DNA from 3 places in the Enterobacter cloacae complex sp. HYC033_NIDB genome. Region 2 is predicted to be linked to each of the others. Evidence: riboswitches for the same ligand, from Rfam matches in the RefSeq annotation. Region 2 holds a riboswitch; each other region holds the start of a gene.
What was found. Region 2 has a riboswitch for thiamine pyrophosphate ahead of thiC (phosphomethylpyrimidine synthase ThiC). Riboswitches for the same ligand answer to the same signal wherever they lie in the genome.

Region 1: linked by a shared signal. The riboswitch ahead of thiB (thiamine ABC transporter substrate binding subunit) and the one ahead of thiC (phosphomethylpyrimidine synthase ThiC) in region 2 are both predicted to bind thiamine pyrophosphate.
Region 3: linked by a shared signal. The riboswitch ahead of thiM (hydroxyethylthiazole kinase) and the one ahead of thiC (phosphomethylpyrimidine synthase ThiC) in region 2 are both predicted to bind thiamine pyrophosphate.

What each region holds. Positions count from the first base shown of each region.
Region 1 covers NZ_CP115123.1:1,549,266-1,554,399, forward strand. The annotation lists gene thiQ (thiamine ABC transporter ATP-binding protein ThiQ) at 1-574, opposite strand, end outside; gene thiP (thiamine/thiamine pyrophosphate ABC transporter permease ThiP) at 558-2,168, opposite strand; gene thiB (thiamine ABC transporter substrate binding subunit) at 2,144-3,127, opposite strand; TPP riboswitch at 3,159-3,259, opposite strand; gene sgrR (HTH-type transcriptional regulator SgrR) at 3,296-4,951, opposite strand; gene sgrT (glucose uptake inhibitor SgrT) at 5,040-5,134, shown strand, end outside.
Region 2 covers NZ_CP115123.1:1,047,982-1,053,115, forward strand. The annotation lists gene thiF (thiazole biosynthesis adenylyltransferase ThiF) at 1-92, opposite strand, end outside; gene thiE (thiamine phosphate synthase) at 79-720, opposite strand; gene thiC (phosphomethylpyrimidine synthase ThiC) at 720-2,615, opposite strand; TPP riboswitch at 2,695-2,804, opposite strand; gene O1721_RS05020 (Rsd/AlgQ family anti-sigma factor) at 2,859-3,356, opposite strand; gene nudC (NAD(+) diphosphatase) at 3,452-4,225, shown strand; gene hemE (uroporphyrinogen decarboxylase) at 4,264-5,134, shown strand, end outside.
Region 3 covers NZ_CP115123.1:3,918,876-3,924,009, forward strand. The annotation lists gene O1721_RS18810 (GntR family transcriptional regulator) at 1-320, opposite strand, end outside; gene thiD (bifunctional hydroxymethylpyrimidine kinase/phosphomethylpyrimidine kinase) at 363-1,163, opposite strand; gene thiM (hydroxyethylthiazole kinase) at 1,160-1,930, opposite strand; TPP riboswitch at 1,966-2,062, opposite strand; gene O1721_RS18825 (hypothetical protein) at 2,676-3,128, shown strand; gene O1721_RS18830 (YadA C-terminal domain-containing protein) at 3,322-3,606, shown strand; gene O1721_RS18835 (hypothetical protein) at 3,792-4,235, shown strand; gene O1721_RS18840 (diaminobutyrate--2-oxoglutarate transaminase) at 4,547-5,134, shown strand, end outside.

The sequences.
Region 1 (5,134 bases), 500 kb from region 2:
CTTCGATGCTATGCGAAACCATCAGCATCGTCAGTTGCTCGCGCTCGCAAACCTCCTCAACCAGCGAGAGCATCTCCTGACGCAGGGCCGGGTCGAGCGCCGAAAAGGGTTCGTCGAGCAGCAGCAGCGGCTGCTTGCGAACCAGACAGCGTGCCAGCGCCACGCGCTGGCGCTGGCCGCCGGAAAGCTCACCCGGTAGTCTGTTGATAAACGCAGCCAGGCCCATTTGTTCGGCGATCGCCTCCAGCGTCTGACGCTGCGCAACACTGAGTTTTAACCCCGGATCCATACCCAGTGCGATGTTCTGCCACACCGTAAGATGATTGAACAGATTGTTTTCCTGGAACAGCATCGACACCGGGCGCTTAGCCGGCGGAGCGTAGGTATACTCGCCATTATCAATGACGATCGACCCGCTGGCAGGCTGCAAAAAACCGGCAATCAGATTGAGCAGAGTACTTTTTCCGGCCCCGCTGGGGCCAAGCACTGCGATTCGCTCTCCCTGACGAACGGAGAGGGTAAAACGCATTGGCAGGTGCTCATAAAGCCAGGTTACATCAGTCAGTTTTAACATCACGCCCCGGAAGTTTTTCGATAACGGTAAATAACGCAAAGCACAGCACCAGCAGTAAAAGTGCCGTGACGGCGCCGTCCTGGCTACGATAGGAGCCAATTTGCTGATAAAGCCAGAACGGCAGCGTGCGGAAATCCTCGTTGCCAAAGAGGGCCACAACGCCAAAATCGCCAATCGACAGCACGCAGGCAAACGCCAGCGCCTGCGCCAGCGGTCGTTTAAGGGCGCGGAGTTCGACCACCTTCAGACGCTGCCAGCCCTGCATCCCCAGCGACTGACAGAGCAGACCGTAGCGGCTGTTCACGTCGCGCATCGGGTTTTCCAGCACCTTGAGCGCGTAAGGGATAGCCATCAGCGCGTTGGTAAAAATGACGATGCCGTCGGCGCTTTCCGGCAGGCCGATGGTGCTGTTGAACAGTAAAAAGAATCCGGTCGCCAGCACAATACCCGGCATCGCCAGGATCAGCATACCCGTCAGTTCCAGCGCGTGTCCGGCTTTACGGGCATGACGCGCGTACAGCTCGCGGCTGCTCCAGAGCAGCATCATGGTCAGGATCACGCACAGCAGCCCGGCTGCCAGCGCGATGCGCAATGAGGTCCACGTCGCCTGCCACAGGACAGGCTGTTGCAGTACCGACAACACATTGCGATTCAGGCCATCAACGATAACGGCCAGCAGCGGGGGCAGCAGAAGCAGGAGGGCCAGCGCGATCAGCATAAAATCCGCGACGCGGCTGTGCAGGCTGTCCTGCGGATCGCGCCAGCCTGTCAAGTGATTGCTGCCTGTGGGGATCGCTTTACTCAGCCGCTGGCTGAGTAACACCAGCGCCAGGCAGCAGACCATCTGCACCATCGCCAGCAGCGCGGCGCGGCCCGGATCGTAGTCGTAACTTAAGGCCTGATAGATCGCCAGCTCAATGGTGGTGGCCTGCGGCCCGCCGCCGAGAGAAAGCACGGTCGCGAAGCTGGCGAAGCAGAGCATAAAGATTAGCGCGGCCACCGGGGCAATCTGGCGTCGCAGCCACGGCCATTCGACAAAGCGGAAGAACGACCAGCCGCGCATGCCAAGCTGGGCGGCAATCTGACGCTGCTCCCCGGGAATGTTTTCCAGCGCCTGTAAAAAGAGGCGCGTCGCCATCGGCATATTGAAAAAAATATGCGCCAGCAGAATGCCTTTCAGGCCGTAAGGGGAGAAGGTCCATTCCAGACCAAGCAGGTTGAAGAGGGATGCCAGCCAGCCCTGCCGACCGTAGACGCTCAGAATACCGAACACCGCCACCAGCACGGGCAGGATCAGCGTCATCGCGCACAGCCGCAGCAGGGCAAGCCTGCCGGGGAAACGTCTGCGATAGAGGGCGCGTGCAAGGAAAATGGCCGGGATCGTCGACAGCAGCGCGGAGAGAAACGCCTGCCAGAAGGAGAAACGGATGACGTGCCAGAGATAGCTGTCGTGCCAGAGGGCGAGCAGATCGCTCTCTGGCGCGTTAAACCACAGCGCAAGGAATGCACCCAGACTGACGACCACCATCAGTATGGCGGCGAGCAGCCCGGGAACTAACCAGCCGGGGATCAGCGGCTGACGGCGCGTTGCCATTCACTAATCCATGCGGCGCGCTGGGCGGCAACCTGCTGCGGCGTAAATTCCAGTGAGGTTTGCGGCTTGTTTAGCTGCTCAAAGCCTGCCGGCAGCGCAACGTCAGTGACCGGGTACATCCAGTTTCCTGTCGGAATAGCATTCTGGAATGCCGGGGAGACCATAAATTTCAGGAATTTTTCGGCAAGCTCCGGCTGTTTGCTCGCGGCGGTGCGGGCGGCCACTTCCACCTGCAAATAATGCCCTTCAGCAAAGTTCGCGGCGGCGTAGTTATCCTTCTTCTCGGCGATAATGTGGTAGGCCGGAGAGGTAGTGTAGCTCAGCACCAGATCGCTTTCGCCTTTCAGGAACAGGCCGTAGGCTTCGCTCCAGCCTTTGGTGACGGTAACGGTTTTCGCGGCCAGCTTCTGCCACGCTTCCGGCGTTTTATCCCCGTAGACTTTCTGCATCCACAATAGCAGCCCCAGACCCGGCGTGCTGGTACGCGGATCTTCATAAATTACGCGCCATTTCTGGTCACTTTCGACCAGCTCTTTCAGGCTTTTGGGCGGATTCTTCAGCTTGTTTTTATCGTAGACAAACGCAAAGTAGCCGTAATCAAAGGGAACGAAGGTGTCGTTTTTCCAGCCGCCCGGTACGTTGACGGCATCTGACGCCACACCGCTTTTGGCGAACAGTCTGGTTTGGGTGGCGGCTTCCAGCAGGTTGTTATCCAGCCCGAGCACCACGTCGGCTTTGCTGTTTTTGCCTTCCATGCGCAGACGGTTGAGCAGCGAGACGCCATCTTCCAGCGCCACGAATTTCAGCTCGCAGTTGCAGTCGGCTTCAAAGGCTTTTTTAACCACCGGGCCGGGGCCCCAGTCGGCGGAGAAGGAGTCGTAGGTGTAGACCGTCAGAACGGGCTTAGCAAAAACAGGCAGCGCAAACAGCGCCAGCAGAGGAAGAACGTTTTTTAACACTTTGCACCTCAGGGTTGAGTGGCAAAGGATTTTGAGAGACAGCCTCAAATCCCTTCGCCGGCGTTATCCGGATCAGGTTCGACGGGTATTATCTCAGCGCACATCAGTGATGCAGCACCCCGTTGAGAACGGCGCTATTGTAATGATTTGGTGAATATTACGAAAGCGTTATGGCTCCGGCGGCGCAAACCAGGCGGATTTAAAATCAAACCAGCCGAGGGTATTCATCCGCAGGCCGCGCATGCTGCGCTGCCCCTGGATCAGCAGCCAGTGGTGAATCAGCGGTACGATCGTCTGCCCGGTCAGTAATTCCTGACACCAGGCGGCCAGATCCATTTCTCCCGCCCGCCACCGCGCGGCGTCCTGCTGCCAGTCCCGGTTGATACAGTGCTGAATCAGGGGCACTTCGTACAGGTGAGAAAAGAGCGAGAAATCAAGCGGCAGCGTAAAGTTTGCGCTGTTGAGCCAGATATCGCTGATGACGTCTCCGCGATGCCATTCATCATAATCGACTTCCTGTATCGCCAGCGTCACGCCTTCGGCTGCCAGCAGCGTGCTCATGATCCTCGCCAGAAAACGGTGCTCAATGTGATCGCGATAGTAGCTGAGGGTGATGGTCTCCAGTCCGGCAGGCTTTTCGCTGCGGACGGGCTGCGCATGGTGCCAGCGTGGGAGCAGGCCATAGGCCGGGAACCACCAGGTCTGGTATTGCTCCTCTGCGTGATAAATCAGGTTAGCGGGCGCCAGAATATGGCTTATCCACCTGCGGACGTCGTGGTTTGCCCCGCGATGGCTGCGGCTATCAAAGAGCAGGTAGTAGCAGCCCTCCTCCAGGCGGCTTTCGAACGCTTTTTCACCGGCTGTTGGCCCCTCCAGGGTCAGACCTGCGCTCAGCTCTTCGTTGAGATCCGGTAACACCCAGACGTTCACTTCGTCGATCAGCGCCCTATAGCCAAAGTAATCATCAAAGGCGCGGATCTTCAGCTGATTACTGTTATTGCGCGTAACGGAGTAGGGGCCCGTACCAATCGGCTGGCTGGAAAAATTGTTCAGGGATCGCCACTCGGCAGGCAGGATCATTGAGGGGACGTAGCCCAGAAGCCACGGAAGCCATTTGTCCGGCTGCGATAGCTCAATATCCAGCGTCCAGGCCGTTGGGGAGTGGATCCGTGCGATATGCGAATAGAGCGGCAGCGTGCGGGCGCGCTCTAAAGAGACGATAACGTCGCGCATCTCCAGCTCGCGTCCATGGTGGAAATGAATGCCGGGGCGTAGAAAGAAGCGCCAGTGCAGCGGAGACACCTGTTGCCAGTGATGGGCAATATCCGCTTCCAGTTCCCCGTTTTCCTCATTTATCCGCGTCAGGCCGCTGAAAATCTGCCGGGCCATGTGGGTTTCAGAGCGACGTAACGCCGTACCGGGCAACAGATTTTTCATTGGGCGGTAGTAAAGTACCCGCAGAATGTGGCGTCCCTGACGAAAGCTGCGTCCCAGATGCGAGACCAGCATCTGGCGCACGGCGGCTTTGTCGCCCACCAGCTGGACCAGCTGATCGATGCGGTCCTGCTCCAGCAGATCCTCCGCTCGCTGTTGCTGTAACGCCAGGCCGGTATAAAGGAAAGTCAGGCGCGAACGCTTGCCGCGTCCGGCTTCGGCCTCCCAGTTTAGCCAGCCCTGCTGCTGCATGGTATTAAGGAGCGTGCGCATATGACGCCGGGAGCAGTTGAGGAGCTCGGCCAGCTCGTTCAGCGTGGTCTCCTGCGATTGCCCCTCGCAGCACTGCCAGAGGCGGATAAATTGTTGTTGCAGACGACCGGAAGGCATAAAAGGGGAACTCCTGACAAAAAACCAGCAATTTATTTATCCCTATATTAGGCCAATAATTCTCCTCGATGAAGCGAGGAGGTAAATTATGAAGAGGTCTACCGCACGTCAGTTTTATCAGCAGTACTTTTCAGCGACAAAGGGATCGTCCTGGCTGGCCCGCCGGTGTGCAGAGCAACGGCT
Region 2 (5,134 bases):
ACCCGGCTGGCGAGCAGCTTTTGCTGCCCCTCGATGGCGATATCCTCCAGCAGGATCTGGCGGCTGTAACGCATAAAATCACGATCTTTCATCACCAGCTCCTGCCAGTTGTAAAAGCTGCGCGGTGGCGGCCTGCCAGTCTGCCGCCTGGGTGATAGCGCTGACGACGGCGATACTGCCGACGCCGGTCTCCAGCACCGCGGGCGCACGTTCAAGGCTGATCCCGCCGATGGCGACGGTGGGGTAATCGGCAAGGCGCTTAACGTGGGCCGCCAGCTGCGTCAAACCCTGTGGAGCGGACGGCATCTGTTTGGTTTTCGTTGGGAAAACGTGCCCGAGCGCGATGTAAGAGGGGCGGGCCGCCAGCGCCACGTCGATCTCCATATCATCGTGGGTAGAAACGCCCAGCCGCAGACCGGCGTCACGGATCGCGTTGAGATCGGTCGTTTCCAGATCTTCCTGTCCCAGATGCACGCCGTACGCCTGGTGTTTAACCGCCAGCCGCCAGTAGTCGTTGATAAACAGGCGGGCGTGGTAGCGACGTCCCAGCGCGATAGCGGCGATCACGTCGGCCTCCACCTCTTCATCGCGTTTATCCTTAATGCGTAGCTGGAGGGTGCGAACGCCAGCTTCCAGCAGGCGGGCGATCCACTCCACGCTGTCCACCACCGGGTAAAGCCCTAAGCGGAAGGGCACGGAGGGGAAATCGGGCTGGTACATTACGCCTCCTCCTTTTTGAGGTAGATTTCGCCGCCTTTCGCGCGGAAGGTTTCCGACATGTCCGCCATGCCGACTTCAATGGTCTGCGCGGCGGCGTAATCGCGTACTTCCTGGCTGATCTTCATCGAGCAGAATTTAGGTCCGCACATGGAGCAGAAGTGAGCAACTTTGCCCGATTCCTGCGGCAGGGTTTCGTCGTGATAGGCGCGGGCGGTGAACGGATCGAGGGCCAGGTTAAACTGGTCTTCCCAGCGGAATTCAAAGCGCGCTTTGGACATGGCGTTGTCGCGAATTTGCGCGCCCGGATGGCCTTTCGCCAGATCCGCCGCGTGGGCGGCAATCTTGTAGGTGATCAGCCCCTGCTTCACGTCCTCTTTGTTTGGCAGCCCGAGGTGCTCTTTCGGCGTCACGTAGCAGAGCATGGCGCAGCCGAACCAGCCGATCATCGCCGCGCCAATGCCTGACGTGAAGTGGTCGTAGCCCGGCGCAATATCGGTGGTCAACGGCCCCAGGGTGTAGAACGGTGCTTCGTGGCAGTGCTCCAGCTCCTCGGTCATGTTGCGACGGATCATCTGCATCGGCACATGGCCCGGGCCTTCAATCATCACCTGCACGTCGTACTCCCATGCGATTTTGGTCAGCTCGCCCAGCGTGTGCAGCTCGGCAAACTGCGCCTCGTCGTTAGCATCGCGGATGGAGCCAGGACGCAGGCCGTCGCCCAGCGACAGGGAGACGTCGTACGCGGCGCAAATTTCGCAGATTTCGCGGAAGTGCTCGTAGAGGAAGTTTTCCTGATGATGGGAAAGGCACCATTTAGCCATAATCGAACCGCCGCGTGAGACGATACCGGTCAGACGTTTCGCCGTCATCGGCACGTAGCGCAGCAGCACGCCCGCGTGGATGGTGAAGTAGTCCACGCCCTGCTCGGCCTGCTCCAGCAGCGTGTCGCGGAACGCTTCCCAGGTGAGGTTTTCGGCGATGCCGTTGACCTTCTCCAGCGCCTGATAAATCGGGACGGTGCCAATCGGCACCGGGCTGTTACGCAGGATCCACTCGCGGGTTTCGTGAATATAGCGGCCCGTGGAAAGGTCCATCACCGTGTCCGCGCCCCAGCGCGTCGACCAGACCAGCTTTTCCACCTCTTCTTCGATGGATGACGTCACCGCTGAGTTGCCGATGTTGGCGTTGACCTTCACCAGGAAGTTGCGGCCGATAATCATCGGCTCGGATTCCGGGTGATTGATGTTGGCGGGGATAATGGCGCGCCCGGCGGCCACTTCGTCACGCACAAATTCCGGCGTGATGTTTTCCGGCAGGCGAGCGCCAAACCCTTCACCAGGATGCTGGTGGCGCAGCACTTCGCTGCGGATGCGCTCGCGGCCCATGTTTTCGCGGATGGCGATGAACTCCATCTCCGGCGTGACGATACCCTGGCGCGCGTAGTGCAGCTGGGTGACGCATTTGCCCGCTTTAGCGCGTTTCGGCGTCAGCAGGCCGGTAAAGCGCAGCTCGTCCAGACCGTCGTCGGCCAGGCGCGCGTTGGTATACGCCGAGCTGCGCACGCGCAGTTCTTCGCAGTCGTTACGGGCGTCAATCCACGGCTGGCGCAGTTTTGCCAGACCCTGCTGTACGTTGATAGCAACAGAAGGGTCGCCGTACGGGCCGGAGGTGTCATACACCGGCACGGCTTCGTTGTCTTCAAACTGCGGGTTTTCTTTGCTGCCGCCGATAAGCGTCGGGCTGAGCTGGATTTCGCGCATCGGCACGCGGATATCAGCCTGTGAACCGGTGATGTAGATGCGCGTTGAGTTCGGGAAAGCGGTGCCTTCCAGGGTGTCGATGAAGCGTTGTGCGTGTTCGCGCTGTTCGCGGCGGGTCAGTTTTGTTGTAGACATAGCTCATTCCAGATGTGAAGGACATGGCTTGTCAGACGACGGATGAAGCAAGAGAAGATCGCCTCAGGGGCGATACAACAGCAGTGTGACTCTTGTTCCCTTCGCAGGTATTAACCTGATCAGGTTCCGCGGATCCCGAATTAACGGTCTCAGCCCGTGCTTTCACACTGGGCACTCCGACAAGAAAAATCCCCCTCGTGAGAGGGGCGAATGGTTGTAAATTACTCGTTAACGATTAAGAACTCAAGCAGGGCGCGCAACGTTATCGCTGGTGCTGATATTCAGGTTGTTGTCCAGCACGAGGGCGATGAGCTTGTCTTCCAGCGTGAATCGCTCTTCCAGCGCTTCGCCAAGATCGGAAAGCGCCTGCTGAAACTCAAGATAGTTATCGTGATCGATAGCGTTTTCTAGCGTGGAATCGTAGTAGTCCATGATCTGCTGGGTGTTGGCTTCCAGCAGCGGACAGAGTTTGCTGGCCGCTAAATACGGCGTTGTCCCTTCCATTTCGCGGATAATGCGTTCATAAAGGTTGAAATGGCCGTCGGAGAGGTAGTCGACCAGGCTCTGACAGAAGTCGTCCAGCGCTTTTTCATTCAGCCGCATAAAGGATTCTTTGCCAGGCTTAAGACCAACCAGATTGTAATACGCCACGAGTAGATGCTTGCGCACATGTAGCCAGCGATCCACCAGGGTGTTACTTCCTCCAACGCGCTCAGTCAGGCTTTCCAGCTGGTTTAACATGGTCGACTCCATAAGGTTTAGAATGGGATCTGCTTATCCAAAATGTAACCATAATGCTAACAACATGTCAGTGAAGCGAAGGTAGTGCAATAGATATGGATCGTATTATTGAAAAATCAGATCTGGGTTGGTGGATCGTCAGTCACGAACAAAAATTATGGCTGCCCGGTGGGGAGATACCCTACGGTGCGGCAGACATCTTCGATCTCGTCGGCCAACCGGCGCTGCGGATCGGCGAGTGGCAGGGCGATCCGGTATGGTTGATCCAACAGGCTCGTCGTCAGGATATGGGATCCGTTCGTCAGGTGTTGGATCGGGATGTCGGCCTGTTCCAGCTGGCGGGGCGCGGCGTGCAGCTGGCGGAGTTTTACCGCTCGCACAAATACTGCGGCTACTGCGGCCACACCATGCACCCGAGCAAAACCGAGTGGGCAATGCTCTGCGGCCACTGCCGTGAACGCTACTACCCGCAAATCGCACCGTGCATCATTGTCGCCATCCGCCGTGATGATTCCATCCTGCTGGCGCAGCATACCCGCCATCGCAACGGCATTCACACCGTCCTCGCCGGGTTCGTGGAAGTCGGCGAAACGCTGGAACAGGCGGTGGCGCGCGAGGTGATGGAGGAGAGCGGCATTAAGGTGAAAAACCTGCGCTATGTGACGTCGCAGCCGTGGCCGTTCCCGATGTCCCTGATGACCGCGTTTATGGCGGAATACGACAGCGGCGAGATTGTTATCGATCAGAAAGAGCTGCTGGAGGCGAACTGGTATCGCTACGACGATTTACCGCTGCTGCCCCCACCGGGAACGGTGGCGCGTCGCCTGATAGAAGATACCGTGGCAATGTGTCGGGCCGAGTATGAGTAGTGTTACACTGACGGACTGACGCAATAAGGAACTGCAAAATGACCGAACTGAAGAACGATCGTTATCTGCGTGCGCTGCTGCGCCAGCCCGTTGATGTCACCCCGGTGTGGATGATGCGCCAGGCGGGACGCTATCTGCCAGAGTACAAAGCCACGCGCGCGCAGGCAGGCGATTTTATGTCGCTGTGCAAAAACGCCGAGCTGGCCTGTGAAGTGACGCTCCAGCCGCTGCGCCGCTTCCCGCTCGATGCCGCCATTCTTTTTTCGGACATTCTCACCATTCCGGATGCGATGGGCCTTGGGCTCTATTTCGAAACCGGAGAAGGCCCGCGTTTTACCTCTCCGATCAAAAGCAAAGCCGACGTTGATAAGCTGCCGATCCCCGATCCTGAAGGCGAGCTGGGCTATGTGATGAACGCCGTGCGCACCATTCGCCGCGAACTGAAAGGCGACGTGCCGCTGATTGGCTTCTCCGGTAGTCCGTGGACGCTGGCCACCTACATGGTGGAAGGCGGCAGCAGCAAAGCCTTTACCGTCATCAAAAAGATGATGTACGCCGAGCCGCTGGCCCTGCATGCCCTGCTCGACAAGCTGGCGAAGAGCGTCACGCTCTATCTCAACGCGCAGATTAAAGCGGGCGCGCAGTCGGTGATGATTTTCGACACCTGGGGCGGCGTGCTGACCGGACGTGATTATCAGCAGTTCTCCCTGTACTACATGCACAAAATTGTCGATGGCCTGCTGCGTGAAAACGAAGGCCGTCGCGTGCCGGTGACGCTGTTTACCAAAGGCGGCGGTCAGTGGCTGGAAGCGATGGCGGCCACCGGCTGCGACGCGCTGGGCCTCGACTGGACCACCGATATTGCCGATGCGCGCCGTCGCGTGGGGGACAAAGTGGCGCTCCAGGGCA
Region 3 (5,134 bases), 2.0 Mb from region 2:
AGCACCACCTGCTGAGAAAACCCGCGCGCCTCTTTTAGCGAATATTCAAAGATATTGTTGATTTGCGTACCGTATCCACGCGCGCGGGTGACGACGCCGGCCTCTTCCAGCGCCTGCATCGCTTTACGCACCGTAATGCGCGACACACCGGCCAGCTGGCTCAGATCGCGCTCGCCCGGCAAAATATTACCGTGCGCGAGCACGCCGCTGCGTACCGCGTTTTTAACCGTTTCGGCAAATTTCAGGTACAACGGCGTGTTGTCCGGTGCGGCAATTCGTTCCTTGAGTTGAGCAATTAACCGGGTATGCGCTTGTTCCATCTCTGTTTTTCTCTGGCATAAGGTTTTATGCCAGTATACGGCTTACCACCATGCATGAAAATGGTGAACCGGCCCAATACCGTGACCCACTTCCAGAGAATCGGCTTTTGCCAGCGCGCACGAGAGCCAGATCTTCGCCTCCTGCACCGTATCCGCCCAGTTCGCGTTTCGGGGACGCAGCGCCGCCAGCGCCGCCGAGAGCGTACATCCCGTGCCGTGGGTGTTTTTGGTCTGTACCCGCGGGGCGGTGAAACGTTGAGCGCCATCGCGGGTGAAGAGCCAGTCCGGGCTTTCTGCATCATCAAGATGACCGCCTTTCATCAGCACCGCGCTGCATCCCATCGCCAGCAGCGCATTGCCCTGCTCTTTCATCTCACGTTCGTTTTGCGCGTGTGACGCATCCAGCAGCGCGGCGGCTTCAGGGAGGTTTGGCGTGATCAGCGCCACCTGCGGCAGCAGCTTTTTACGCAGGGTGTCGACGGCAGAGGCGGAGAGCAACGGATCGCCGCTTTTGGCCAGCATCACGGTATCGAGCACCACGTTTTTTATCTGATAACGTTTGAGACGTTCAGCGACCGCTTCAACAATGTCCGCCTCTGCAAGCATGCCGATTTTGGTGGTGTCGATGCGTACATCGCTGAATACCGAATCCAGCTGTGCGGCGACAAAATCCGGCTCAATACGATATACCGACTGTACACCGCGCGTGTTTTGCGCCACCAGCGCGGTGATAACCGAGCATCCGTAAGCGCCGAGCGCAGAGAAGGTTTTCAGGTCTGCCTGGATCCCCGCTCCGCCGCTGGGATCGGTTCCCGCAATAGTCAGGGCATTAATGCGTGTCATACCAGCTCCTCCAGCGCGTAAAGCGCATCCAGAAACGCCGGGGCAAAGCTGCCGGGGCCCCGGCTGTGAGTCAGTGCAGCTGCCCCTGCGCGCTTCATAAAGCCGCAGGCTGCCGTCGCATTATCAAGCCTGTCGCCAGGCAGCGAACAGCAGGCGGCGACGACCGCCGAGAGCGCACAGCCTGTTCCCACCACGCGGGTCATCAGCGGGTCGCCGCCCGCGACCGTACGGGTTCGCTGACCATCAGTGATGTGATCCACTTCTCCTGTGACGACCACAACGGCGTGGGTCTGGCGGGCGAGCGTCTGCGCAGCGGTCAACGCGCTCGCCGCCGTATCGGTGGAATCAACCCCGCGCCCGCCCGCACTCATTCCGGCAAGGGCGAGGATTTCGGAGGCGTTTCCACGAATGGCCGCAGGTTTGAGGGACAATATTTGCTGGCAAAATCGGGTGCGATACGCCAGCGCGCCAACCGCAACCGGATCCAGAACCCAGGGCGTACCCGCGGCTACCGCGCTCTCAATGGCCCGACGCATCGACTGGGCGCGCGGCGCGGTGAGTGTTCCCACGTTGATGAGCAGAGCATCGGCAAGCGCGGCAAACTGTTCCGCTTCCTCGGCTTCGATCACCATTGCCGGGGAAGCACCCAGCGCGAGCAAAACGTTGGCGGTGAAGGTCTGCACGACATCGTTGGTCATACAGTGCGTGAGCGGGGAACGGGTTCGGAATTGATGTAAAACGTGTGAATCGAGCAGGTCAGGCTGCATGGTTTCGCTCCTGCCGTGCGTGAAGAAGCGATGACCGGGCAGGCATCTGACTTCCCTACGCTGGCATTATCCAGATCAGGTAATACGGGTATTTCTCAGCCTTCACAAAGAAGGGCACCCCGAGTCAAATTACTTATAAAACAGCTATTTACGAAATAGCAATTCGTAGTCATGTAGTGTAACCGGGGGGTAACCCGGGTGCAAGGGGTTTTGGGCTGTCCGTTAATCCCCTGTAACGAACAATAAACGACAAGATATTAACTACCCTCTATATGTATACATTATTGTTCAGTTAATTATCCCGCCAGATTTGTTAAGAACACATGAAAAATATTATTTACTCACTGTGCTGAGAAATATTATTTTTATCCATAATGACGCACCGGGAGTGCTTTTATAAGACAGCCCACCTTCTTTCGTATGAAATAAACCCACATATTAATGTAAACATTTATTTTGCAGAATTTTATCTCTGTCAAACACTTAATTTAACTCTCTCATTTACCACCTCATTTTCACCTTAATGTTTACATTAATAACAACCGCAAAATGACTTTTACGCCGTCGGAACCATTCATAATATTTATGACTTAGTTCAACATCATTGGTTTGCGTTTAATTGATAGTTTGCTCGCGTCACTAAATAAGATTTAGACAACGTTCAACCGTTTTAAATCCCGAAAATAAATCTGTTCAGCTTCAGTATTTTCAATAGTTAATGATGTGAGCTTTTCAAATGAAATCTATGAATAAAACCTTTATTGCTATTTTTGTAATGGGCGTTGTCTTAGTGGGTACAACGAGCCTGGCTGAAGCCGCGAATACGGTTTGGGACGATCGGCAAATTACTAATATTGTAAATGACCATCAGGATCAGATTGCACAAAACAAAGCTGATAGCATTAACCGTGATATCGCAATGGATAACCGCTTAACGCAGGTTTATGACGACCTTCAATCCACAAAACCAGGCGTGTTAGTCGTGGATAAAATGGCTAACGACGCACATCAGAAAGCGTTGCTTGTCGATACCGCCAGTCTGAAAAGTGAGACGGCCCTACAGGGTGTAGCGACTAACGGCACAGCCATTATCAACCTTCAACACGTCGATAATATTCAGGATAGCCGCCTTACTGCTCTCGAAAATGCATCTAAACCCATCAACGGTACAGATGGAGCGAAAGGTGATAAAGGGTGATACTGGCGCACAAGGCATTGCGGAAAGAAATGGGCGCGACGGTGTAGACGGTCATAACGGTAAAGATGGTGTGACAACCACCGTAACACAACGATAGCTGGATACGGCTACCCAGGCGAAGGTCGCTAAAAATCGCCTGGCTGTTACCGCCGCCACGCAGGATCTGCAAGCCACCAGGCAGACATTACTGGCAATGAATACCAACACCAGCCAGCAATTTAAATCTCTGCGTGATGAAGTGGACAATAATAAGAAGCAGGCCAATGCCGGTATTTCAGGGGCGATGGCGGGTTTGCCACAAGTGCAAACCAATCAACGCGTCATGTTCTCTGCTGGCGGCGCGACTTACAACAGCGAGAGCGCGCTTGCTGTCGGTGCATCCGTTAACTTTAATTCCCATGTCATCGCGAAAGTGAGCTTCTCAGATGATACCGCGAATAATATGGGCGCTTCGGTTGGGATTGGAATGGGCTTTTAAAGCGTAAAACAATCATCGGGACAAATATAAAGCCTCATTTTAGCGGATGAGCATTTCGTTGATACAAAAAGATGTCTAAATATATTTTTATTTCGGTAGCCCTGTATCTGATGCTGATTTCGGTCGGGATCTGGATCGGCGTGATGTATGTCTCCTGGTATTTGTGTCGTTTTTAAGGCGGTAAAATGAAAAAAGTAATGATGTTCGTTATAGGTACTGCGGTGCTTGCAGGTTGTGTCTCGCCTGCGCACGCCATAAACGCCCATTATCGCGCTCAATTAGAGCGTTCGGGATGCACGCAAATTAGCGCTGGCGATGGCTCTTGCGATATCAGCAAAACCAAAGCGGAAAATGCGGCACAACACGAACCAGCGACATCCATTCACGATCCCCTGCGTGAAGCCTCGTTCTCGTCGGACACGGTTAACGCCACGCTTTCTAACGGCTTTTTTAGCGCTACCGTTAACGGCAAGAAAGCCAGCGTTAAACGCCTGAATGCGAATTTCTATGAGATCCGTGGTAATGGTTTTGTGATATCGCTAAGCCTGGATGAAAACGGTATTACGGACGCGTCGTGGAATAAAACGAAGGGACGCGAACACGGTATTTTACGCGTTAGCCAGAAATAAACAGCGTAAGGAGGCTCACTGCCTCCTTTTCACCTGACAATCGCACGATTTGTCACACTCTTTTGTCTGATTTTACAATGCGGATAAATCATACGTAAGCTGCTGTTTTTATTTAGCATAAAGTGCAATCTCCCCCATACAAACGGCGATCTTCCCTGCCCTGTGCCCTGTGTCACAAAACAGTAAGCAAATTAACCATTGAGCCCGGTGACAAAAGGCTCTATATTGGCGGCGTTTTTTTCAGGCCCCATCTGTTTTTTAACTTTTTATTCAATCGTTGCTCATAACGAAGCGGCGGTTGTAGGAGTGATATGATGACGGATAAAGTCCGTATTGACACCGTAGATGCCCACAAAAGCAACGAAACCTATCTGGCCCGTCAGGCCGAATTTGAATCTAACGTCAGGAGTTATCCGCGCAAATTGCCTTTAGCGATTACGAAAGCAGAAGGCGTGTGGATCACCGATGCAGATAATAAAGAATACCTTGACTGTTTAGCAGGCGCAGGCACCCTCGCGCTTGGACACAATCATCCTGATGTGCTGAAAAGCATCCAAAATGTCATTACCAGCGGCTTGCCGTTACATACCCTGGATCTGACTACGCCGTTGAAAGACGCGTTTTCAGAATACCTGCTCTCTCTGTTGCCTGGTCAGGGCAAAGAGTACTGCCTGCAATTCACTGGCCCGTCCGGGGCTGACGCCGTTGAAGCGGCGCTGAAGCTGGCGAAAAAAGTGACCGGTCGTAGCGGTATCATCAGTTTCTCTGGTGGTTACCACGGTATGACCCACGGCGCACTGTCCGTCACCGGCAACCTGTCTCCGAAAGAAGCGGTTGACGGTATGATGCCAGAAGTCCAGTTCATGCCTTACCCACACGAGTACCGTTGCCCACTGGGT